DNA from 3 places in the Arthrobacter sp. yr096 genome. Region 1 is predicted to be linked to each of the others. Evidence: riboswitches for the same ligand, from Rfam matches in the RefSeq annotation. Region 1 holds a riboswitch; each other region holds the start of a gene.
The links. A riboswitch is a leader RNA that binds a small molecule or an ion and turns the genes downstream of it on or off. The one in region 1 is predicted to bind glycine.
Positions count from the first base shown of each region.

Region 2: another riboswitch for glycine. It lies ahead of gcvP (aminomethyl-transferring glycine dehydrogenase); the one in region 1 lies ahead of cycA (D-serine/D-alanine/glycine transporter).
Region 3: another riboswitch for glycine. It lies ahead of gcvP (aminomethyl-transferring glycine dehydrogenase); the one in region 1 lies ahead of cycA (D-serine/D-alanine/glycine transporter).

Region 1 is NZ_FNYI01000009.1:54,635-60,007, forward strand. It holds gene BMY91_RS19585 (ExeM/NucH family extracellular endonuclease) at 1-2,187, shown strand, start outside; gene cycA (D-serine/D-alanine/glycine transporter) at 2,269-3,735, opposite strand; glycine riboswitch at 3,880-3,978, opposite strand; gene BMY91_RS19595 (FAD/NAD(P)-binding protein) at 4,053-5,373, opposite strand, start outside.
Region 2 is NZ_FNYI01000002.1:621,690-627,062, forward strand. It holds gene gcvP (aminomethyl-transferring glycine dehydrogenase) at 1-1,073, opposite strand, end outside; glycine riboswitch at 1,237-1,334, opposite strand; gene BMY91_RS07585 (TetR/AcrR family transcriptional regulator) at 1,428-1,967, opposite strand; gene BMY91_RS07590 (MFS transporter) at 2,040-3,590, shown strand; gene BMY91_RS07595 (sigma-70 family RNA polymerase sigma factor) at 3,677-4,492, opposite strand; gene BMY91_RS07600 (hypothetical protein) at 4,706-5,365, shown strand.
Region 3 is NZ_FNYI01000004.1:6,046-11,418, reverse strand. It holds gene BMY91_RS10955 (purine-cytosine permease family protein) at 1-718, opposite strand, end outside; gene speB (agmatinase) at 715-1,713, opposite strand; gene BMY91_RS10945 (PucR family transcriptional regulator) at 1,901-3,412, shown strand; glycine riboswitch at 3,487-3,585, shown strand; gene gcvP (aminomethyl-transferring glycine dehydrogenase) at 3,735-5,373, shown strand, end outside.

The sequences.
Region 1 (5,373 bases):
GCAGCCCACAAAGTGGTGACCGGAACCGACATCTGGAACATCAACTCCGTGGAGTCCGTGGCGCTGGAATACAGCAGGTATAACAACAATGTGACCAACTACTATGCCGCGGACGAGTTCCGTGCCAGCGACCACGATCCCGTGGTGGTGGGCTTGAACCTGGCTCCCGACGCACCGGCCACTGTTGACCTGCAGTTCCTGGGCATCAACGACTTCCATGGCCGGATCGACTCCAACACGGTGCTCTTCGCGGGCACCGTGGAGAAGCTCCGTGCGGCCGCCGCCCCTGGCGCTACCGCTTTCATCTCCGCCGGCGACAACATCGGCGCTTCGCTGTTCGCATCCTCCGTGGCGAAGGACCAGCCCACCATTGACGTCCTGAACGCGCTGGAACTGAAGGCCTCCGCTGTGGGCAACCACGAGTTCGACGGCGGCTGGGCGGACCTGCGGGATCGCGTTGTTGCCGGCGGGAGCAACGCGAAGTTCGCCTACCTGGGTGCCAACGTTTACCAGAAGGGCACCACCACTCCTGTCCTGCCTGAGTACAAGGTCCTGGACATGAACGGCATGCGGGTAGCCGTGATCGGTACCGTCACCCAGGAAGTTCCGTCATTGGTAACCCCGGCCGGAATTACCGACCTTGAGTTCGGCGATCCTGTGGAGGCCATCAACCGGGTGGCCGCGAAGATCAAGGCTGAAAACCTGGCCGACCTCATCATTGTGGAAAACCACGACGGCGCCGCTTCCGGCACCCCCGAGGGTGCCACGTTGGAGCAGGAAGTCGCTGCCGGTGGGCCGTTCGCAAAGCTCGTCAACCAAACCACTCCTGACGTCGCCGCGATCTTCACCGGGCACACCCATAAGGAGTACGCCTGGGACGCCCCGATTCTTGATGCCATCGGCCAGCCCACCGGCAAGACCCGGCCCATCGTCCAGACCGGCAACTATGGCGAGAACGTGGGCAGCGTGACCCTTACGGTGGACACGGCAAGCAAAACAGTGACTGCCTACAAGGCCGCCGTGGTGGACCGGACCACCGAGACCGCCGAAAGCCTTGTTGCTGCCTACCCGCGGGTGGCGGCAGTGAAGACGATCGTGGACAGGGCCCTCGCACAGGCTGCAGAGATCGGCAACCAGCCGGTGGGTGCAGTGACGGCTGATATCACTACAGCCTTTACCCCGGACCCCGCCGGCGGCGCCCCCAAGCGGGACGACCGCGCGAGCGAGTCCACCCTGGGCAACCTCGTGGCGGACTCTCTGGTTGACACGCTCAAGGCGCCTGAACTGGGAGCGGCGGAGATCGGCGTCGTCAACCCCGGCGGCCTTCGCAACGAGCTCTACTACGCACCGGACGGGACTATCACGTACGCCGAGGCCAACGCGGTCCTGCCGTTCGTGAACAACCTCTGGACCACGTCCCTGACGGGCGCGCAGGTCAAGACGCTCTTGGAGCAGCAGTGGCAGACCAACCCGGACGGCACCGTTCCCAGCCGCCCGTACCAGCAACTGGGGCTATCCAAGAACGTCAACTACACCTACGACGCCGCACGCCCGTCGGGTGACCGGATCACCGGCATCTGGGTCAACGGTGCAGTGATTGATCCAGCCAGGCAGTACAGGATCGGCACCTTCAGCTTCCTTGCTACCGGCGGTGACAACTTCCGGGTCTTCAAAGAAGGCAGCAACACCAAGGACACCGGCCTGGTGGACCGCGACGCGTGGATCAAGTACCTGCAGGCGCACAAGCCCGTGTCCCCGGACTTCGCGCGCCGTTCCGTTGCCGTGGCCAACTCCACGGCGGCTGAGGTCAAGCCCGGAGAGTCCATCACGCTGGCCGTCTCCAAGCTCAACCTGACCTCCATCGGAAGCCCGGTAAACGCATCGCTCAATGCCGTCTTCGTAGACAGCAAGGGCGCGGCTGTTGCACTGGGTTCCGTCCCGGTCACAGCTGGTGCGGCCACGGTGAACCTCAAGGTTCCCGCAGCGGCCTCTGCAGGCACGGGCACCCTGGTGCTGACCGCCGTCGAATCCGGGACGGTGGTGAAGGCCCTGGTGAAGGTGGCTGAAAGCGGCCCGAACCCGCCGCAGTGCACTCCCCCGGTGAAGCCGTCCAAGTGGTACGACATCGTGGGCTGGCTGCGGTACGCCTTCGCATGGTTGGAGTACCAGAAATGCTTGAGGGGCTAATTAGCCTCACTGTGACATAACAGGGCAGGGCCCCTCACGATGTTCCTTCGTGAGGGGCCCTGCTTGTGCTGTGGGGAACAGTTACTTGTTCGCGGGTTCCGGCTCCCGGACCCTGTCGGCGTCACGCTTGAGCTCCGCTTGGAAGGCGGCGTACCGCGCCAGGTGCGCCGGACGGCGGCGGAGGATCAGCCAGGCGACTCCAAGGATCACGAACCACACTGGCGTAGCCAGGAGCGCCGTCAACGTGTCCGGTTGGGTGGTCAGCGCCCAGAGCACGAAGGCAAAGAACGCGAACACCACCCACACCATCACCACGCCACCGGGCATCTTGAACGCCGAAGAATCATGCAGGTGCGGGCGACGCTTCCGGAAAGCCAGATAGCTGGCCAGGATGATCGACCACACGAAGACGAAGCACACAGCAGACACCGTGGTCACCATGTCGAAGGCCTTGCCGACGTCCTGGCCGGCATACATGAGGACGACGCCGGACAGCAACAGCACGCAGGACAGGAACAGGGCATTGCGGGGTACTTTGCGTCCGGAGAGGGCGCCGAACACCTTGGGAGCGTCGCCTTCCTGGGCGAGTCCGAACACCATGCGGGACGTGGAGTAAATCCCCGAGTTGGCCGACGACATGGCGGACGTCAGCACCACCAGGTTGACGATGGTTGCTGCCGCCCCCAGGCCGGCCAGCGAGAACATGGCGATGAAGGGGCTGTGTCCGGCAGCGAACTGGGTCCAAGGGGTGACCGACATCAGGATGATGAGGGCACCTACGTAGAAGAGGAGCACGCGGATGGGAATCGAGTTGATGGCCTTGGGCAGGTTCTTCTCCGGATCCTTGGCCTCGGCAGCGGTGGTGCCCACCAGTTCGATGCCCACGAAGGCGAAGACGGCAATCTGGAAGCCGGCAACAAAGCCCATGAACTCGTTGGGGAAGAAACCGCCATGGCTCCACAGGTTGGTGAAGCTGGCCGGTCCGGCCTCGGACTGGAAGCCGCTGAAAATCATGAACAGGCCAACGATGATGAGCGCCGCGATGGCCACGATCTTGATGAGGGCAAACCAGAACTCGGTCTCCCCGAATGCTTTCACCGTGGCCAGGTTCAGGAGCAGAAGGATGCCGATGGTGATCAGGCCCGGCACCCACAGCGGCAGCGAGGGCCACAGTTCCTGCGAGTAGCCGGCGATCGCAATGACGTCCGCGATGCCAGTAATCACCCAGCAGAACCAATACGTCCAGCCGGTGAAGAAGCCGGCCCAAGGACCCAGGAGGTCTGCCGCGAAGTCGCTGAAGGACTTGTAGTTCAGGTTGGACAACAGCAGTTCGCCCATGGCACGCATGACGAAGAACAGCATGAAGCCGATGATCATGTACACGAAAATGACGGAGGGTCCGGCCGCGGAAATGGTCTTGCCGGAACCCATGAAGAGGCCTGTTCCAATTGCTCCGCCGATGGCGATGAGCTGGATGTGGCGGTTGCTGAGCTGACGCTCAAGATGCGGTGAATCGTTACCAGTGGAAGGTGGGCGCTGAATCGTCAAAGGAACTCCATCGTTCAGGCGGCACAGGGTGCCACAAGATTCGGGTTCCTCCCCGCTCTGTAGATGGACCTGAGAGTTTCCGCAGGCATGGACCTGCTTGCACCTTCGGTGAGCCCGGCGTTCCGGGCTGCTTTCCAGAGTTGCCTCGTCGCGGCGGTACATGGGCCTGAGAGATTCCTGGGGAGGATTTGCTCCTACGGCGCCTGAAGGGATGTACCGGCAGGACTCTCCCGCCGCGGATCAAAAGCGCGCACCACCTACGGGGTGATGCAGCTCACACAGTAACGAAGGCGGGGCAGGTCCGCAACCCCGTGGAGCTACCGCGCCAGAATGCTACGGGCAATCTCATCAGCATCGCGGAGGGTCCGCTGTCCGCTGGCGTAGGCTGGCCCGGTGCGGGGTTTCGCTTCCGCAGCAATGGCTGTTCCCCACTGCGAGGCGGACAACTGAAGACCCAGAACGTACATTCTTTCGGTGACCGATCCGTTGGCCGCCAAGGGCCGGTACGGGTGCGGTTCAACATCCAGACCAGTGGTCTGCATCGGCGTGCCCTCGGCACCCATCATGATCTTGGTTCGCACCAGCCCGTCCGCCATGAGCTGCTCCAGCAACGGCGAGAGGTTGATGCCCACGCGGTTGGCGGGAGACATCGCCTCAATCAAAGTCCGGGCTTCAACGGGCGCATCATCCACCCACGGCGAAACGGCCCGGAACACCTTGGCGCCCCGGTCCACACTGAATTTCGGGTCCGGTCCAACAAAACTTACGACGCCGGCACGAGCCAAAGCGGCCAGCTGTTCCGAACGCAGCGCAGGCGCCCCGCTGGCCAGACCTTCGACGAAGGATTCGAACCAGCCGCGCAGCCCTGCCAGCCACGATTCGTCGGTGATACCACCGTCAGCCACCACGGATTTGAGGATTGCCCGGCCGGTATGGAGGGCACCAATGGCCATCTTGACGGGGTCCGCTTCGCCCAAAGCCGATCGCCGCGCATCATCATCCAGGTACGCCGTGATGGCCGCATCCAGCTCACGCCGGGATGCGAAGGACCGGCCGGCCAGCGGCGCGGCAAGGCCACGGAGATTCAGCCGGCGGGAGGCGACGACGTGCTTTTCAACAAGGTCTCCCACATCGCTTTCCCATTTCGCGGTGGTATGCGCATGTGGTTGGAGGGCGTCCTCCAGATCCGCAAGGAACTGCGCCGGGTCCTTGATGGCCGCGGGTTGGGACCGGGCCAGGGTGGAATAGTAGGCCCACAGCGCGTCGCGGTGCAGGAGGGGCCAGAGGTCGTGATCGAAGCCGGGTTGGATTCCGGCCGCCCGGAACCGGTCCACGGCGTCCTCGGTCAAGTAACGCATGGTGATGCTGCTGGGGTAGTAGCCTGCCAGCCCTGCCTTGGCCCGGTAGGGCGTGCCACGGCGGGAGGCAGCGATAATCCTGGGCTCCCGACCCGACGCCCGGTACTCCAGGACACCTGCCCCCGGCGAGCCTGCCTCAACGAACTTTCCGCCGCGACCTTCCGTGAGTTGGCCCATGACGTCGAAGAAATTCAAACCCATGCCCCGGACCAGCACGGGCTCATTGTCCGGCACACCCTGCCAGTTCACGTCCGCCGGTGGCGCCGGAGGGAAATACAGC
Region 2 (5,373 bases), on a different contig from region 1:
GCTTTCAGGCCTTCGGGGCCGTGGTAGACGGCGTACATGGAAGCGACGATGGCGAGCAGCGCCTGCGCGGTACAGATGTTGGATGTGGCCTTCTCGCGGCGGATGTGCTGCTCGCGGGTCTGCAGCGCCAAGCGGTAGGCGGGGACACCGGCGTCGTCCTTGGAAACGCCCACCAGACGGCCGGGCATGGAACGCTCCAGACCCTTCTGGACCGCCATGTAGGCAGCGTGCGGGCCGCCGAAGAACAGCGGAACGCCCAGGCGCTGCGCGGAACCAACAGCGATATCGGCGCCCTGCTCACCCGGAGGGGTGATAAGCGTCAGGGACAAAAGGTCGGCCGCAACGGTGACCAAGGCGCCGCGTTCCTTCGCCTCAGCGATCACGGCTGAGTGGTCGAATACGCGGCCGGAGACACCCGGCTGCTGCAGGACGACGCCGTTGATGGCACCTTCGGGGAGACCGAGCGACAGGTCGGCGACTTCAACTTCGAAGCCGAGAGCTTCGGCGCGGCCCTTCACGATGGCGATGGTCTGCGGCAGGCAGTCGGCGTCGAGGACGGTCTTGCCGTCCTGGGCGGCCTTGTTCTTGTTGGCGCGGCGCATCATCAGGACGGCCTCGGCCACAGCCGTTGCTTCGTCCAGGAGGGAAGCATTGGCGATCGGAAGCCCGACGAGGTCCTGAACCATGGTCTGGAAATTAAGGAGAGCTTCAAGGCGGCCCTGCGAGATTTCCGGCTGATACGGGGTGTAGGCGGTGTACCAGGCCGGTGACTCGAGGATGTTGCGGCGGATCACCGGAGGCGTGACGGTGTCGTAGTAGCCCTGGCCGATCATCTGGACGGCGGTCTTGTTCTTGGAGGCGAGCTTGCGCAGCTCCGCCAGCACCTCCACTTCGCTCAGCGCGTTTTGCAGCGTAAGGGCGACGTCCTGGCGGATGTCGTTCGGAACGGCGGTGTCGACCAGTGAATCAACGGTGTCGTACCCGACGGACTTGAGCATGGTCTCAATGTCGGCCTGGCGGCGGGCGCCGATATGCCGATCAACGAAGGTGGTGGAGGCAGAACTTACCGTCACGAAGGAACTCCAATACTTGGGCGGCGTTTGGGTACGCCACAGCGGCTCGGGTTCCCCCCCGCTCTGTATTGGACCTGAGAGTTTCCGCGCGTAGTTGGACAACCATCGCTTGCACCGTCGGTGAGCACAACGTCCAAGGACGCCTGCTGCTTTCCAGAGTTGCCTCGCCGCGGCGGTGCGTGGGCCTGAGAGATTCCTGGGGAGGGTTTGCTCCTACGGCGCCTGCATCACATGCCTGCAGGACTCTCCCGCCGCAGATCATAGGCAATGTTCAGTTGTGTATGACCCGGTTCAGGGCAGGCCACAAGGGTTAATTGTCCTACGCGGCGGGCGCCGCCGCAAATGGACGACGAGCTACTTCCGCAGCCGGTCCAGGACTCCCAGCAGAATGTCGACGTCGGCCTCCCGGCTTGCGTTCCCATCCTGCTGGCCGCCCTCAAACATTGCGTTGAAGTACAGGCCGTCGCCCATGTAACTGACGGCCTTCGCCACCTCCGGACCAACGTCTTCGGCCAGCACGTCCAGCCACTGCTGCTGGATGCCGGCGAACCTGCGGCGGGTTTCTTCATGGGCCACTTCGGCCAGGCGGGTGGCGGCCACGAAGGCGCGGTCCATGGGAGTGCCTGCCCAGAGGGAGGAGCGGATGAAGTACGCAGCGGAGCCGTCCGGAGCGGCCTTCATCTGTTCGATGTCCTCCTGGGCCAACTCATCCAGGCGTTCCAGCAGGGCGCTGATCAGCGACTCCTTATTGGGGAAGTGATACAGCAGCCCACCCTTGGAGACCCCGGCGCGCTTGGCTACGGCGTCCAGCGTGGCAGCCCGCTCCCCCACTTCAATCAGGAGGGCTTCATAGGCATCCAGGACAGCGTCCCGGGCAACTGGTTTTCGTGGCATGAGTACATCATTCCCTAAAGGCTTGGGGGGTTCCATTTGAAACTATACCGTCTGGACGGTACAGTTAGTGACATGTTCTCGCCGTCCTCAACCCAAGCACCCCGTTCCGCTCGTCCCGTCGTGGGCCAGGCAGCACCGTGGCTCGACTGGACGGCCCTGGCACTCCTGATGTTCCCGGTGCTGCTGGTTGCCGTCGACAACACCGCGCTCACCTTTGCCCTGCCCGAAATCGCCCGCTCCTTGGATGTGGGCGGCGTGCAACTCCTGTGGATCGTTGACGCGTATCCACTGGTACTGGCAGCGTTGTTGGTGTCCATGGGTAACTTGGGCGACAGAATCGGACGACGGCGGCTGCTGCTGATCGGCAGCACAGGCTTCGCTGCGGTGTCGGCTGCTACAGCGTTTGCACCCACCGCGGAATGGCTGATTGCCGGGCGTGCCGGCCTAGGCGTCTTCGGCGCCATGCTGATGCCGTCAACCCTGTCCCTGATCCGGAACATCTTCACCGACCCCAACCGTCGCCGGCTGGCGATCGCCGTGTGGGCTGCCGGGTTCTCCGGTGGCGCCGCCCTCGGCCCGATCTTTGGCGGCTGGCTGGTTGAACACTTCTGGTGGGGTGCCGTCTTCCTGGTGGCAGCATTCCTGCTCCTGCCACTCCTGGCTTTTGGGCGGGTCCTGATTCCGGAGTCCAAGGACTCCAATCCGGGACGCGTGGACGTGCCCAGCATCGTGCTGTCCGTGGTCACCATGGCGCCGTTCGTTTACGGCATCAAGGAATTCGCAGTGCACGGCTTCGGCGCTTCGGCTGCAGCCTTCATGGGCTTCGGCGTGGTGATGGGCATTCTCTTCGTCCGCCGCCAGCAGCGGATCGAAAGCCCCATGTTGGATGTCGCGTTGTTCAAGAACAAGGTGTTCAGCACGGCCATCATTGCCAACGTGCTGTCCCTCTTCTCCATGACCGGCTTCATCTACTTCTTTGCCCAGCACCTGCAGCTGGTTGAAGGGCAGTCCCCCATGGAGGCAGGTATCGCGATGATTCCTGCTCTCCTGGCCACGGTCATCGCGGGCCTGTTGGTGGTGCCGCTGGTGAAGCGTGTCCGGCCCGGCTTCGTGGTGGCTGCCGGCCTGACCCTGAGTGCCGTGGGGTACTTGGTAGTGGTGGTTGGCGACCACGGCAGCGGCCCCGTGTTCCTGTTGTCAGCACTGACCGTCCTGGCTGTTGGTGTGGGCGCTGCGGAGACCATCTCCAACGACCTCATCCTGGCTTCAGTACCTGCGGACAAGTCCGGAGCGGCCTCGGCTATCTCCGAAACCGGCTACGAGCTCGGATCGCTCCTGGGTACGGCCGTGCTCGGCTCCATCCTCACGGCCTCCTACCAGCACAACCTGATCATTCCGGACGGCATCTCCGAGCAAGCTGCCGGGAACTCCGGCGAAACGCTCGCCGGCGCAGTTGATGCGGCGGCGGCCCTGCCGGCCCCCTTGTCTGAGGCCTTGACCCACGCCGCCCGGACAGCTTTCGAGTCCGGCGTCCACATCACTGCGGCGATTGGGCTGGTACTGATGGCCGGCGCGGCAGTGCTCGCCGCCGTCGTACTCCGGCGTGTGCCCAAGGCGCAGTGAAAAACACAGCGCCGAAGGCGCAGTAAAACACAAAACGGGAAGGCCGGGTCGCTCAGCGGCCCGGCCTTCCTTCTGGCGTGTGCGGTCTAAACCGCGCTGTTGAGTGAGGACCCCAGGCCCAAGCCGCGGGTAATGCCCCCGGTGGTTGCTGTGGCCAGCGCGGAAAGGTAATCATTCCGACGCCGGGCGGTGATACGGGACTCGGGTTCGAACACCTGATCCGGCGTGTCAGCGTAGTGGGCGGCCAATCCGTCGCGCATGAGCCGGATGCCCTCGGCGCGCTGCTGCGATACGGCGGCGTGGGTGGAACCCAGTTCCTCGGCGAGCTCCTTCACGGAACGCCCGGCCAAGTAGATTTCCTGGATCACGAAACGCATCTTTTCCGGCAAGGCTTCGACGGCGGCACGCAGGTACTTGATCCGCTCGTCGGCCAGGACCGAGTGCTCCGGAGACGCCGCGGGCGACGCCACGGTGTCAGCGACCACTTCGTCCAGCGATGAGAGCGTTCGCGCGGCATCCACCAGCGCTGCCTCCACATGGCTGCGTTCCACGCCCAGGGCGGACGCCATCTCGGCAACGCTGGGGCTGCGGCCCAGAACGCCGGTCAAGGTCTCCTGGATGGCCATGGTTTCCTTGATCCGCTTGCGGGCCGAGCGGGTGGCCCAGTCACCAGCCCGCATCTCGTCCGCGAACGCGCCCACGATCCGCCGGCGCGCGAAAGCACCAAAAGGAACGCCCAATTCCGGATCAAAGGAGTCAGCCGATGTAATCAGCGCAACCGAGCCAACAGAAGCAAAATCATCGCGCGACAAGTGCGAGGCGCGCGCGCAAAGGTCAGAGACCAAGTAACCAACGAGCGGAAGGTGCTGCAACACCAGCTCGTTGCGCTGTTCGCGATTCAAAAGTGAGTCCCCCCATGAGACCGGATTATTGAGTTGCAAGAACCTGGAATTACGTGGTTTCAAAACGGCGCCAAGAGACCAATCACAGCGACGATTTGGGACTACGAACAGGTACGTGTTCAGTGAACATACCACCTGAAAACCACTCTGCGTGTACGCTCAACAGAAGTAACCATAAAGCCTGCCAAATCGTGATTTTGGCAGGCCATAAAAATGAAGTGGGGAACCGTGGGGGCGGACGAGCTATCGGCAACGCTGTGGCGCGAGCGGAGGCAACTTGATTTCTTGCTTTTCCTTCTCGAAACGCAGCTCCTGCACCTCCGGGCAGGCAACTGGCACCGGCTGGATTTCACTGCGGCCGAGCTCGAAAAAGTCCTCGAAAACCTCCGGTTTGAATCCCTTGCCCGGGGAGTTGAAACCGCCGGGCTGGCCTCCGAATGGAAGGCGCCGGACCATCTGACGCTTCCCTCCCTCATTTCGATCGCGCCACCGGGAATCTGGCCCGAACTCCTTGAGGACCACCGTCTCGCGATGGCCGCTCTGCTTGCGAAGATTGACGACGCCGTTGCGGCCAATGTCGCGCTGCTGCAGGCAACGCCTTCATTAGGCCGGGCCGCCCGCGAGGTTTCGGAGCTGGACGCTGTTTCGCAGCCGGACGCGGGTTCGCAGCCGGACGCGGGTTCGCAGCCGGACGCGGGTTCGCAGCCGGACGTTGGTTTGCAGCCGGACGCGTGTTCGGATCTGGCTGGATCTGATCTGGCCGGTTTCGACGACCTGGCAGTCCTCGCTCGCGACGCGAATGTTCAACGCGCCGTGGCTGCAACGCAGGGTGCCTCGCTTCCAACGCTGCGGGATTACCTGGGGCTGGGCTAAACACCCAG
Region 3 (5,373 bases), on a different contig from region 1:
AGGCCGGGGCCGAGCCAGTGCCTTGCGGCATGTAGCGAGAGTAGTCGGAGACGTAAGGCGCGTAGGCAAGCTGCCACAGGGCCGAGACGGAGATGGTGCCCATGAAGCCCACCCAGTTGAAGTTACCGGTCTCCAGGAAGTTGCCGGGCAATCCGTGGACCACCAGAATCCAGCCAAAGGCCAGCAGGAGGGCCAAGCCGGCGGCGACACTCAGTACGCGTGCATAGGCGTGAATGAGGCGGTAGCCGAAAATCGTGGCGATGACACTGACCACCCCAATGATGATGATGCCCGCGTCAACGCTGATACCGGGGCTCACGGCGGCCATTGCTTCGCCACCGAACACCAGGTTGGCGGCAAAGAAGCCGACGTACATGACCACCACGATGACCACGATCAACAAGGCACCGAACGAGCCGAACTGGCCACGGGTCTGGATCATCTGTGCCACGCCCAGCTGCGGGCCTTGGGCGGAGTGCAGCGCCATGAAGATGCCGCCCACGACGTTGCCGATGATGATGCCCGCGATGGCCGGGACGAAGCCCAGGCCGAACACCGTGGTGGCTAGTCCGCCGGTCACGATGGTCATGATCATGATGTTGGAACCGAACCAGATGGTGAAGAGGTCCCTTGCCTTGCCGTGACGCTCGTTGGCCGGGATGGGCTGGATGGTTTTGTCCTCCAGCCGGGGAACCTCAGTTGTTGGGGCGGTGCTCATGACAGGGTCCTGGTAGCCGAGGCCAGTTCACGAACAGTGGTGGCCTTGCTGCGGTTCACCATCAGGCCCAGGAGGTCGAAGACCAGAGTGGCTGCGGCTACCGTGGTGATATCCGCATGGTCGTACGCCGGAGCGACTTCGACGACGTCGGCGCCCACGATGTTGATGCCGTTCAGTCCGCGGAGCAGGGCCAGGAGTTCCCGGGAGTGGAGCCCGCCCATCTCCGGGGTGCCTGTGCCGGGCGCAAAGGCCGGATCCAGGACATCGATGTCGATGGAGACGTAAACCGGGGTGTCTCCCAGCCTGTCCTTCACGCGTTGGATGGCCGCCGGAACGCCGATCACGTCCAGGTCCGAGCAACGGATGATCTGGAAGCCGAACTCGTGGTCGCGGAGGAAATCGTTGCGATCATAGACCGGTCCGCGGATTCCCACATGCATCGACTTGTCCTCCACAAGGAGACCTTCCTCAAAGGCGCGGCGGAAGATGGTGCCGTGCGTGATGGGCTGATCAAAATAGGTGTCCCACGTGTCCAGGTGCGCGTCGAAGTGCAGCAGCGCAACCGGGCCATGGACCTTGTTCAAAGCCCTCAGCATGGGCAGCGCGATGGTGTGGTCGCCACCGATGGAAATGAGGCGCTTGTCTTCGCTCATCAAAGGCAAAGCCTGCTCTTCGATCTCCCGGACAGCCCGGGTGATGTCGTAGGGGGTGCAGGCGATGTCACCGGCGTCCACCACCTGAGCTTCGTACACAGGCTCAACGTCGAGCTCCGGGTGGTAGCCGGGACGGAGGAGGCGGGATGCTTCGCGGACTGCGGCAGGACCGAAACGGGCGCCGGGCCGGAAGGAGGTTCCGCCGTCGAACGGGACGCCGACGATCGCGATGTCGTAATCCGGGACGCGGTCGATTTGGGGGAGGCGGGCGAAGGTACCGAGGCCTGCATACCGGGGGACTTTGGTTGCGTCGACAGGGCCGATGGGCTGGTGCGTTGTCATTGACGGATCCTTGGGGTGAGGGGTGCTCGCCGTTGAGCGGGAAGTAAGTAATTCCATTCTTGGTGACGCGGATCACTGCGGATAGCGCTACATTGACTACAAATGGTCGAGGCGTTTAGACGAATGTCTAAGTGTCGCTTGATACGGCAGCCAGAACGCCGTCAACGCAAGGAATCGGAGCGCAACTATGGCAATTACCGTGGCCGAACTCGTTGCCGAGCCACAGCTGGGCCTCACCCTCCTTGCCGGTGCGGACGGCGCCGATAACCGGATCACCTGGGCGCACACCTCGGACCTACCCAGGCTGTGGGAGTGGGTCACCGGCGGGGAGCTCATGATGACCAACGGCCTCTCCATTCCCCCTGATGCAGCCGGCCAAGTAGCGCTCGCCGAGGCCCTGGTGGACAGTGGCGCCAGCGCACTGGCGATCGGTGAAAAGATGCACGCACCGCCGCTAACGGACGAGTTCCTGGAGGCCTGCAACCGGCTCCCGCTGCCCCTGATCAACATCCCGTATCCGCTGCCGTTCATCGCCATAGCCCGTTCGGTTGCCGAGTCTTCGCTGCTCGAAGAGTCCCGCCGTTTACGCCAAACAGCCCGCGTTTATGATCTTCTCCGCACTGCCGGAGCGTCCGAGGACCATTGGCAGAGCCTCGTCCAGCGGCTATCAACCGAACTCGACGCGGAACTCTTCGTGGTGGACCGCCGCTGCCTCCACCCCTGGCATCCCGACGGCAAGGTACTTCCCGGGTTCCTCACCGATGCGTGGGCACCGTTGTCCGGGCAGGTGGGCCTGGCGGGAAAGAACTTCCAGTGGCACCGGATCCGCGGCAGGCATGTGCTGACCATGGACATCCCCACCCATGCCAACGCGCTCTTGGTGGTGCTGCCCAACAGCGAACCGCACCCGGACGCCGTCGTACTTCTTCATGCCGCAACGGTGTTGGGACTGCAGCTCTCGCGCATTGTCCTGTCGCTGGAAGGCCGCCACCGCTTGGCCGGCGAGTTCCTGATGCAAGCCATGGATGGACGTTTGGGTGTGGCCGAGATGGAGAGCCGGCTGACGGCTTTTGACGTGCCGGCCCAGGGCTTCGTGCTCGCGACCATGTCAGCGGACGCTTCCGGCGTGGCGGACGACGGCGGCGGGCTGGCTGACGTGCACATCGAACTGTGGCGGCACGGGGTTGCGTCGGCGTCCTTGAAGCGGAACAACAGGCTCCACGTGGTGGTTCCGGCCGATGTGCCCGACGACGTCCTGGTCCATTGCGGAGGAACTGACGCCGCGATCGGGATCAGTGCGCCGGCGGCCGTCGGCGCTATACAGCGGGCGTTGCAGGAGTCCCTCTGGGCGCTCGGTTCAGCCAGGGCCAACAAGCTGGGGTTGGCCCGGTACGCGGAGGGGCCGTCATGGCTTGGGCTCACGGGTTTCGAGGAAGGAACTGCGCTGGTCCGGCGTCTCCTGGGACCGATTTTCGACTACGAGCAGGGCCAGGACGGTGATCTCATCGTCACGCTGAGGACTTACCTGGACTCGCAGCGGTCGTGGCAAAAGACAGCTGCCGCCCTGTTCGCGCACCGGCAAACCATCATCTACCGGATCCGGAAAATCGGTGAACTGACGGGGCTGGACATGGGTGAAACCTCAACCGTGGCACAGCTGTGGTTCGCGTTGCAGATCCACGAGGCCATGCAGCAGTAACGTCACCTTGCTTGCGCTTTCTCAAAATAACCCGCTATGGTGTGAAGCGTGTCACTCAGGTGACGCAACGCTTTTGATCTGCGGCGGGAGAGTCCTGCCGGTACATCCAGTCAGGCGCCGTAGGAGCAAATCCTCCCCAGGAATCTCTCAGGCCCATGTACCGCCGCGGTTAGGCAACTCTGGAAAGCAGTCCGGGCAACCGGGCTCACCGACGGTGCAAGCAGGCAATCATTCCTGCGGAATCTCTCAGGTCCAATACAGAGCGGGGAGGAACCCCACATCATCGTGGCGCTCACTGGGCGCCTGAATCATGGAGTTCCTCTTGACTGTTCAATCAACCCCCACCGCCTTCGCGGACCGGCACATCGGCGCCCGTCGCCAAGCCGACGTTGACACCATGCTCAAGGCCATCGGCTACGACTCTGTCGACGGTCTGGTGGATGTCGCCGTCCCCGATTCCATCCGCCAGGACACTGCCCTCAAGCTCCAGGATGCCCTCACCGAGGTGCAGGTTCTCGCCGAGCTACGCAAACTGGCGTCCAAGAACAAGACCGCCGTGCAGATGATCGGCCAGGGCTACTACGACACCGTGACCCCGCCCGTTATCCGCCGCAACATCCTGGAAGCTCCAGCCTGGTACACGGCCTACACGCCGTACCAGCCCGAAATTTCCCAGGGCCGCCTTGAGGCTCTCCTGAACTTCCAGACTATGGTGCAGGACCTCACCGGACTCCCCGTGGCGAATGCTTCCCTGCTGGATGAAGCCACGGCCGTAGCTGAGGCCGTGCTGCTGATGCGCCGGGCCAACAAGAACAAGACGGCGAAGGACGGCAAGACCGTCCTGGACGCCGACCTCCTTCCGCAGACCATCGCCATTGTGAGGGGCCGCGCCGAGGCGCTGGGCTTCGAGGTTGAGATTGCGGACCTGTCCGCCGGACTTCCCGACGGCGACATCAACGGTATTGTCCTGCAGCAGCCCGGGGTTTCGGGCCGTGTGTTTGACCACTCCGGAGTCATCGCCGACGCCAAGGAACGCGGTGCCCTGGTCACGGTTGCCGCCGATTTGCTGGCGCTCACCCTCATCACGCCCCCGGGCGAGCAAGGTGCGGACATCGCCGTCGGTACCGCGCAGCGTTTCGGTGTGCCGCTGTTCTTCGGCGGCCCGCACGCTGCCTACATGGCCGTCCGCGAAGGCATGGAGCGCACGCTTCCGGGCCGCATCGTGGGCGTTTCCAAGGACAACGCCGGCGTACCGGCCTACCGTTTGGCGCTGCAAACCCGTGAGCAGCACATCCGCCGTGAGAAGGCCACGTCCAACATCTGCACCGCCCAGGCGCTGCTCGCGATCGTCGCCTCGATGTACGCCGTGTACCACGGTCCCGAGGGCCTGAAGGCGATCGCCGAAACAGTCCACGGACACGCCCGCGTTTTGGCTTCGACCCTGCAAAAGGCTGGCCGCGAACTCGTGTCCGAGGCCTTCTTCGACACCCTCACCGTCCGCGTTCCCGGCAAGGCGGACAAGGTCATCGCCGCCGCCGAAGCCCGCGGCATCAACCTGCGGCTGATCGACGCCGACACCGTTGGCGTTTCGGTTGATGAAACCACGACGCCGGAAGTCCTCTCCGCAGTGGCCGTTGCCTTCGGGGCCGGTCCAGTGGGGGACGCCTCCGGGTTCGAACTGCCCGCATCCGTGGTCCGCACCTCCGATTTCCTGCAGCACCCGGTGTTCAACACGCACCGTTCCGAGACGCAGCTGTTGCGCTATATCCGCAAGCTGTCAGACCGGGACCTCGCGCTGGACCGCACCATGATCCCGTTGGGTTCATGCACCATGAAGCTCAACGCGACTGCTGAGATGGAAGCCATTTCCTGGCCGGAGTTCGCCTCGATCCACCCGTTCGCTCCTGACCACCAGACGGCGGGTTGGCGTGAACTGATCGAGGATCTTGAAGCGGACCTCA